Regions from separate parts of the Bradyrhizobium sp. NC92 genome, predicted to be linked through region 1. Evidence: riboswitches for the same ligand, from Rfam matches in the RefSeq annotation. Region 1 holds a riboswitch; the other holds the start of a gene.
What was found. Region 1 has a riboswitch for S-adenosylmethionine ahead of N2602_RS37460 (O-succinylhomoserine sulfhydrylase). Riboswitches for the same ligand answer to the same signal wherever they lie in the genome.

Region 1 (3,386 bases):
TCGCTTTGCCCACCCTACGAAGCTTCCCTCACGCCTTCTCCAGCGCCGCGGTGAGATCCTCGATCAGGTCATCGGCGTGCTCGAGCCCCGCCGAAAAGCGAATGAAACCCTCGCTGATGCCGAGCGCGGCGCGGTCTTCCGGCTTCAGGCGCTGATGCGTCGTGGTCGCCGGATGCGTGACGAGGCTCTTGGCGTCGCCGAGATTGTTCGAGATCTTGGCAAGCTTCAATTCGTTGAGCACGCGGAACGCCGCCGCCTTGCCGCCCTTCACCTCGAAGCCGACCAGCGTCGAGCCGCCGCGCATCTGCTTCTTCACCAGCGCCGCCTGCGGATGATCGGCGCGGCCGGGATAGACCAGCCGCGAGATCTTGGGATGGCTCGCCAGCACCTCGGCGATGCGCGCGGCCGTGTCGGTCTGCGCGCGCACGCGCACGCCGAGCGTCTCCAGGCCCTTGAGCAGGACCCAGGCATTGAACGGCGAGATCGACGGGCCGGTCTGGCGCATGAAATTGTGGATGTGCTCGGCGATGAAGGCTTCCGAGGACAGGATGATGCCGCCGAGACAGCGGCCCTGGCCGTCGATGTGCTTGGTCGCGGAGTAGACGACGACGTCGGCGCCGAGCGCGAGCGGGCTCTGCCAGATCGGCGTCGCAAACACGTTGTCGACGACGAGCCGCGCGCCACCCTTGTGCGCGATCTCGGCAATCGAGGGAATGTCGAGTACGTCCAGCGTCGGGTTGGTCGGGCTCTCCAGGAAGAACGTCTTGGTGTTGCGCTTCACCGCGCGCTGCCATTCATCGAGATTGGCACCGTCGACCAGCGTGGTCTCGATGCCGTAGCGCGGCAACAGGTCCTGGACGACGTAGAGGCACGAGCCGAACAGCGCGCGGGAGGCGACGACGTGATCGCCGGCCTTGAGCGGCGCCAGGATCGCGGTCGTCACCGCCGCCATGCCGGTTGCCGCCGAGCGCGCGGCCTCAGCGCCTTCGAGCTCGATCATGCGGCGCTCGAACATCGCAATGGTCGGGTTGGAATAGCGCGAATAGATGAAGCCGGGATCCTCGCCCTTGAACCGCGCCTCGCACTCCTCCGCGCTGGCGTAGACATAGCCTTGCGTCAGGAACAGCGCCTCCGACGTCTCGCCATATTGCGAGCGAAGGGTGCCGGAATGGACCAGGCGGGTTTCGGGACGGTAAGTGGCAGACGACTTCGACATAGGACCCTCTCCGACATGACCGTCGAGGCGAAAACGGTCACAAAAAAACCGGCCTGGATGTCTCCACGGGCCGGGATCACAGAGGTCCCCGGCCTGTTTAGCGACTTATTTAACGTGGCTGCAAGCCGGCCGGCTCAAATCACCACGGGATAAGTGATGCTCATATTCCGCAATGCCCTTTCCGTCAAGGCGTCCATCGGATAGCCGTAAAAGACTTGTATTTCCGGCATGTCCGGATGCGTTTGACCCCTGATGAGGACCCCCGGTTGACGTTCACGGTCGCCGCCGACGCCAATGGTATCCTGCCCGACCGCATGATCGCGGCGATGGCGGAAGAAGGTCTCATCCTGCCCGCCTACGACTTCGTCGAGAGCCAGATCCAGCCGGCGAGCCTCGATCTGCGCCTTGGCGACATCGCCTATCGCGTCCGTGCCAGCTTCCTCCCCGGGCCCGGCGCCACGGTGGCCGAGCGCATCGACGAGTTGAAGCTGCACGAGTTCAGCCTCGCCGACGGCGCGGTGCTCGAGACCAATTGCGTCTACATCGTGCCGCTGCTCGAAAGCCTCGCGCTGCCGCCGGAGATCGTCGCTGCCGCCAATCCGAAGAGCTCGACCGGCCGGCTCGACGTCTTCACCCGCGTGATCGCCGACGGCACCCGCCGCTTCGACATGATCGGCACCGGTTATCACGGCCCGCTCTATGCCGAGATCAGTCCGAAGACGTTTCCGGTGCTGGTGCGCGAGGGCTCGCGCCTCAGCCAGGTGCGCTTTCGCACCGGCGATGCCATCCTCAATCCCGACGAGCTCGATGCGCTGCATGCTAGCGAGCGCCTCGTCGACATCGACGATGCGGACCTGTCCGGCGGCGTTGCCGTCTCGGTCGATCTGTCGGGCGAGAAGGCGAGCGGCTTCGTCGGCTACCGCGCCAAGCGCCACACCGGCGTCGTCGACGTCGACCGCCGCGCCGGCTACGCGGTGGAGGATTTCTGGGAGCCGATCTCGGCGCGCCCCGACGGCAGCCTGATCCTCGACCCCGGCGAGTTCTACATCCTCGCCTCCAAGGAAGCGGTGCAGGTGCCGCCCGACTACGCCGCGGAGATGGTGCCGTTCGATCCCTTGGTCGGCGAATTCCGCGTGCACTATGCCGGCTTCTTCGATCCCGGCTTCGGCTATGCCGGCGCGGGCGGGCAGGGCGCCCGCGCGGTGCTCGAAGTGCGCTCGCGCGAGGTGCCGTTCATCCTCGAGCACGGCCAGATCGTCGGCCGCCTCGTCTACGAGAAGATGCTGGCGCGCCCCGACGCCATGTACGGCCAGCGCATCGGTTCCAACTACCAGGCGCAAGGCCTCAAACTATCGAAGCATTTTCGGGTGTAGCTGCACACTCTACTGTCATGCCCCGGCTTGCCGACTTCGCTGAAGCTTCGCCGGCCGAGCACCCTCTGGCCCGGCGTAGCCTAGCGGAGCCGGGACCGGGGCATCCAGTGCGCCGCGGCCTCCCGATTTGATCACTTCTGCCTCGGAGTACTGGATCGCCCGATCGAGTCGGGCGATGACACCGAATGTGTGTCAGCGAACTGAAATCCGGCTGCTTGCGATGGTGGCGACATGACAAACTCCTCCGATCTCGACGCACAGATCATCAACGACGCCGCGGACGCGCTGATCTATTCCGATCGCTCCGGCACGATCACGCGCTGGAATCGCGCATCGACCGCGCTGTTCGGCTTCTCCGCCGACGAAGCGCTCGGCCAGAATCTCGATCTGATCATTCCCGAACATCTGCGCGCCGCGCACTGGAAAGCCTTCGACGCCGCGCTCGCCAGCGGCACCATGAAGCTTGCGGGCAGGCCGACGCTGACCCGCGCGCTGCACAAGAGCGGGCGCAAGCTCTACATCGAGATGACCTTCGCGCTGGTGCGGGACAGAGATGGTGCCGTGCAGGGATCGGTGGCGATGGCGCGCGACGTCACGGAGCGCGTCGAGCGCGAACGGGCGGCCAAGGCGGCGCTAAATTCGTGATGCGGAATTGACGGAACGCCGTGCAGGGAGGCCTGCACGCGCGTCATGTTGCCTGTCACCGGCCGCGGTGACACACTCGATCAAAACCATGATCGGGGAGCGAACATGACCGCCGCACCAGACCTCGCGCAGGAAGCGCAATGGAAGCGCTG
Region 2 (3,386 bases), 200 kb from region 1:
GATTTACGATTTCGGCCCGGTCGGGGGCACCGTATAGCGCGTTGCGTGGCTGCCGACGAGGGCCACAGAGCGAACCGAGGCCCCCGCCTCGATCAGGGCAGCCCTGATTTTGTCGATGCTGGTCGCGCTGGTGACCGAGACCAGCAGCGCCGCGCCGTCGAAGGCGGTATCGGGCACCGCAACGATCTCGGCGAGCGGCGACAGCGCGCGGGCGACCTCGGCGTTCCATCCGGAGACGCGCACGCTGAAGGTCTCGACCTCTGTCACCAGGGCGCTGTCGGCGACGCGCGAGATCGCGAACACCGGCAGCGAGGCCGGATGGTCGGCACGCTCGACGAAGGGCATCCGTGCGATGATCTTGGGCGCGCCGTCGGCTTCCAGCTCCAGCCACCACGGCGTGCGGCTCGAGGTCGCCGAGACCAGCGCCAGGTCGCCCTTGGATTTCGCCACCGCCTCGACCGCGGCCTGCGCGCTGAAATGCGCGACGTAAGGCACCGTGAAGCCGAAATGGAAGCGCACGGAATCGCGCATCGCCGGTTCGCTCACCGAGATGTCGGCATGCACGGAGAACGGCGCCTGCACATAGGTGAAGGTCGAGATGATGACGCGCCAGATGCTCTCGACCGTGTCGAGCGGCAGGATGCCGCGATGACGCTGCACGATCTCGCGCATCATGGAAGCCTCGCGCGCGGGGCGGAACGCCGAGCCGACCTCCTGGGTCTGCTTCACCTGGATCAGCCGGTCGATGATGTCGCCGCGCTGCATGAGGAGGCGATGCATGCCCTCGTCGATCGCGTCGATCTCCTTGCGCAGTTCCTGCAGCGATGGTGGCGCGGGCGGGCGTTGGGACATGTCTGGTCGTCGATCGTTCCGATGGGGGATGTCCTGATTAGGCAGTCGTGGCGGCGAAAGCAAAGAGAAATGACGTGCTTTGCGGGCGACGCGACTGAGGCGAATTGGGCCGATCCGGGCCGCGACTTGACGAAAACCGCCCAAGACGGTAGCTTTTGCCCGTTCCGTGGTCATTTGAGCCGGCCGGCTTGCAGCCACGTTAAAAAACTCGCTAAACAGGCCGGGGACGCTTCCGATCCCGGCCGAACCTATCGTTCAGGCCGGGTTTTTCATGGCCTGATGTCAGCGGCGCGCTCGAGCAGCCAGTCGCAAACGAGGTCATGTCCGAGATGGGTAGCGTCAAGTCGATACCGAGTCCTGCGATCAGCGCCGACGAGCGGTCGCATGAGGTGGACCATCCAAGCTCGCTGATTGCGCATTTCGGCACCGAGCAGCCGCTGCGGCTCGATTGCGGCGTCGATCTCACCCCGTTCCAGATCGCCTACCAGACCTATGGCGAGCTCAACGCCGATCGCTCCAATGCCGTGCTGATCTGCCATGCGCTGACCGGCGACCAGCATGTCGCCAACGTGCATCCCGTCACCGGCAAGCCGGGCTGGTGGGAGACGCTGGTCGGCCCCGGCCGCCCCATCGATCCCAAGCACTACTTCATCATCTGCTCCAACGTGATCGGCGGCTGCATGGGCTCGACCGGGCCGGCGTCGATCAATCCCGCCACCGGCAAGGTCTGGGGCCTGGATTTCCCCGTCATCACCATCCCCGACATGGTGCGCGCGCAGGCGATGCTGATCGACCGGCTTGGCATCGACACGCTGTTTGCGGTCGTCGGCGGCTCGATGGGCGGCATGCAGGTGCTGCAATGGACCGCGGCCTATCCTGAGCGTGTGTTTTCTGCGCTGGCGATTGCCTGCGCGACGCGGCACTCGGCGCAGAACATCGCCTTCCACGAGCTCGGCCGCCAGGCCGTGATGGCCGACCCCGACTGGCACGGTGGCGGCTATGCCGATCGCGGCATCCATCCGCATCGCGGGCTCGCGGTGGCGCGGATGGCGGCGCACATCACCTATCTCTCGGACGCGGCGCTGCATCGCAAGTTCGGCCGGCGCATGCAGGATCGCGAGCTGCCGACCTTCTCGTTCGACGCCGACTTCCAGGTGGAATCCTATCTGCGTTACCAGGGTTCGTCCTTCGTCGAGCGCTTCGACGCCAATTCCTATCTCTATCTGACGCGGGCGATGGACTATTTCGACATCGCCGCCGATCATGGCGGCGTGCTGGCCAAGGCCTTCGCCGACATCAAGACCCGCTTCTGCGTGGTCTCCTTCACCAGCGACTGGCTGTTCCCGACCTCGGAATCGCGCGCGCTGGTGCACGCGCTGAACGCCTCAAGCGCGCGGGTGTCGTTCGCCGAGATCGAGACCGATCGCGGCCATGACGCCTTCCTGCTCGACGTGCCCGAATTCTTCGACATCTCCCGCGCCTTCCTGCAATCGGCAGGCAAGGCCCGCGGGCTCAGCCTCGAGGACCGCTAGCGATGTCCGTCCAGGAAGTGCTGCCGCTGAACGGCGTTGCGGCCGCGCCGTCCGGCCAGTTTCGCGCCGATCATCTGCTGGTCGCCGAGATGGTCAAGCCGGGCTCGAAGGTGCTCGACGTCGGCTGCGGCGACGGCGATCTGCTTCAGCTGCTGGAGACCCGCGGCATCGACGGCCGCGGCATCGAGCTGTCCCGCGAGGGCGTCAACCGCTGCGTCGCCAAGGGGCTCGCGGTGGTGCAGGGTGATGCCGATACCGATCTCGTCAATTATCCCGACGATGCCTTCGACTACGTGATCCTGTCGCAGACGCTGCAGGCGACGCGGCAGCCGAAGGTCGTGCTGGAGAATCTGCTGCGCATCGGCCGCCGCGCCATCGTCTCGTTCCCGAATTTCGGGTTCTGGAAGATGCGGCTCCAGCTCCTGATCGGCGGCCACATGCCGCGCACGGAGAATCTGCCGGCGACCTGGTACGACACCGCCAACATCCATTTCTGCACCATCAAGGATTTCGTGCAGCTCTGCGACGAGATCAACGTCAAGATGGAGCGCTCGGTCGCGCTCGATCTCTACGGCCGCCCGGTGCCGCTGAACCTGCCCTGGTGGGTGTGGAACATGTTCGGCGAGCAGGCGGTGTTCTTGCTGAGCCGGGGCGGGGGGAAATAGTCCCCGTCGTCATTGCGAGGAGCTCTTGCGACGAAGCAATCCAGGCTGTCTCCGCGGAGGGATTCTGGATTGCTTCGCTGCGCTCGCAATGACGGAGTACGGGGCAGCGCATCTGCCTTAATGCGCCGCCAGCGACCGCGGATCCCGCACCGGCCATCGCCCCGCTTCCACCAGCGTCACGAACCGCTCCACGCTCTCGTTGAACAGCGCGGGCTCCTCCAGATTGAGCACGTGGCCCGACTTCGGAAACATCGCGAGCCCCGCCGCGGGCAGATGCTTCTTCAGGAACAGGCTCGGCCCGATGCACGGATCGTCCTCGTCGCCGCAGATGATCAGC

Region 2: it holds a riboswitch for S-adenosylmethionine, as region 1 does, so the genes downstream of both, N2602_RS36490 (homoserine O-acetyltransferase) here and N2602_RS37460 (O-succinylhomoserine sulfhydrylase) in region 1, are expected to answer to the same signal.

Annotation. Positions count from the first base shown of each region.
Region 1 is NZ_CP104171.1:8,053,969-8,057,354, reverse strand. Features, by position in the region: gene N2602_RS37460 (O-succinylhomoserine sulfhydrylase) at 29-1,216, opposite strand; SAM riboswitch at 1,293-1,372, opposite strand; gene N2602_RS37455 (2'-deoxycytidine 5'-triphosphate deaminase) at 1,453-2,589, shown strand; gene N2602_RS37450 (PAS domain S-box protein) at 2,821-3,234, shown strand; gene N2602_RS37445 (hypothetical protein) at 3,340-3,386, shown strand, end outside.
Region 2 is NZ_CP104171.1:7,851,382-7,854,767, reverse strand. Features, by position in the region: gene N2602_RS36495 (chorismate mutase) at 4-852, opposite strand; SAM riboswitch at 1,009-1,088, shown strand; gene N2602_RS36490 (homoserine O-acetyltransferase) at 1,182-2,384, shown strand; gene metW (methionine biosynthesis protein MetW) at 2,387-3,049, shown strand; gene N2602_RS36480 (alpha/beta fold hydrolase) at 3,167-3,386, opposite strand, start outside.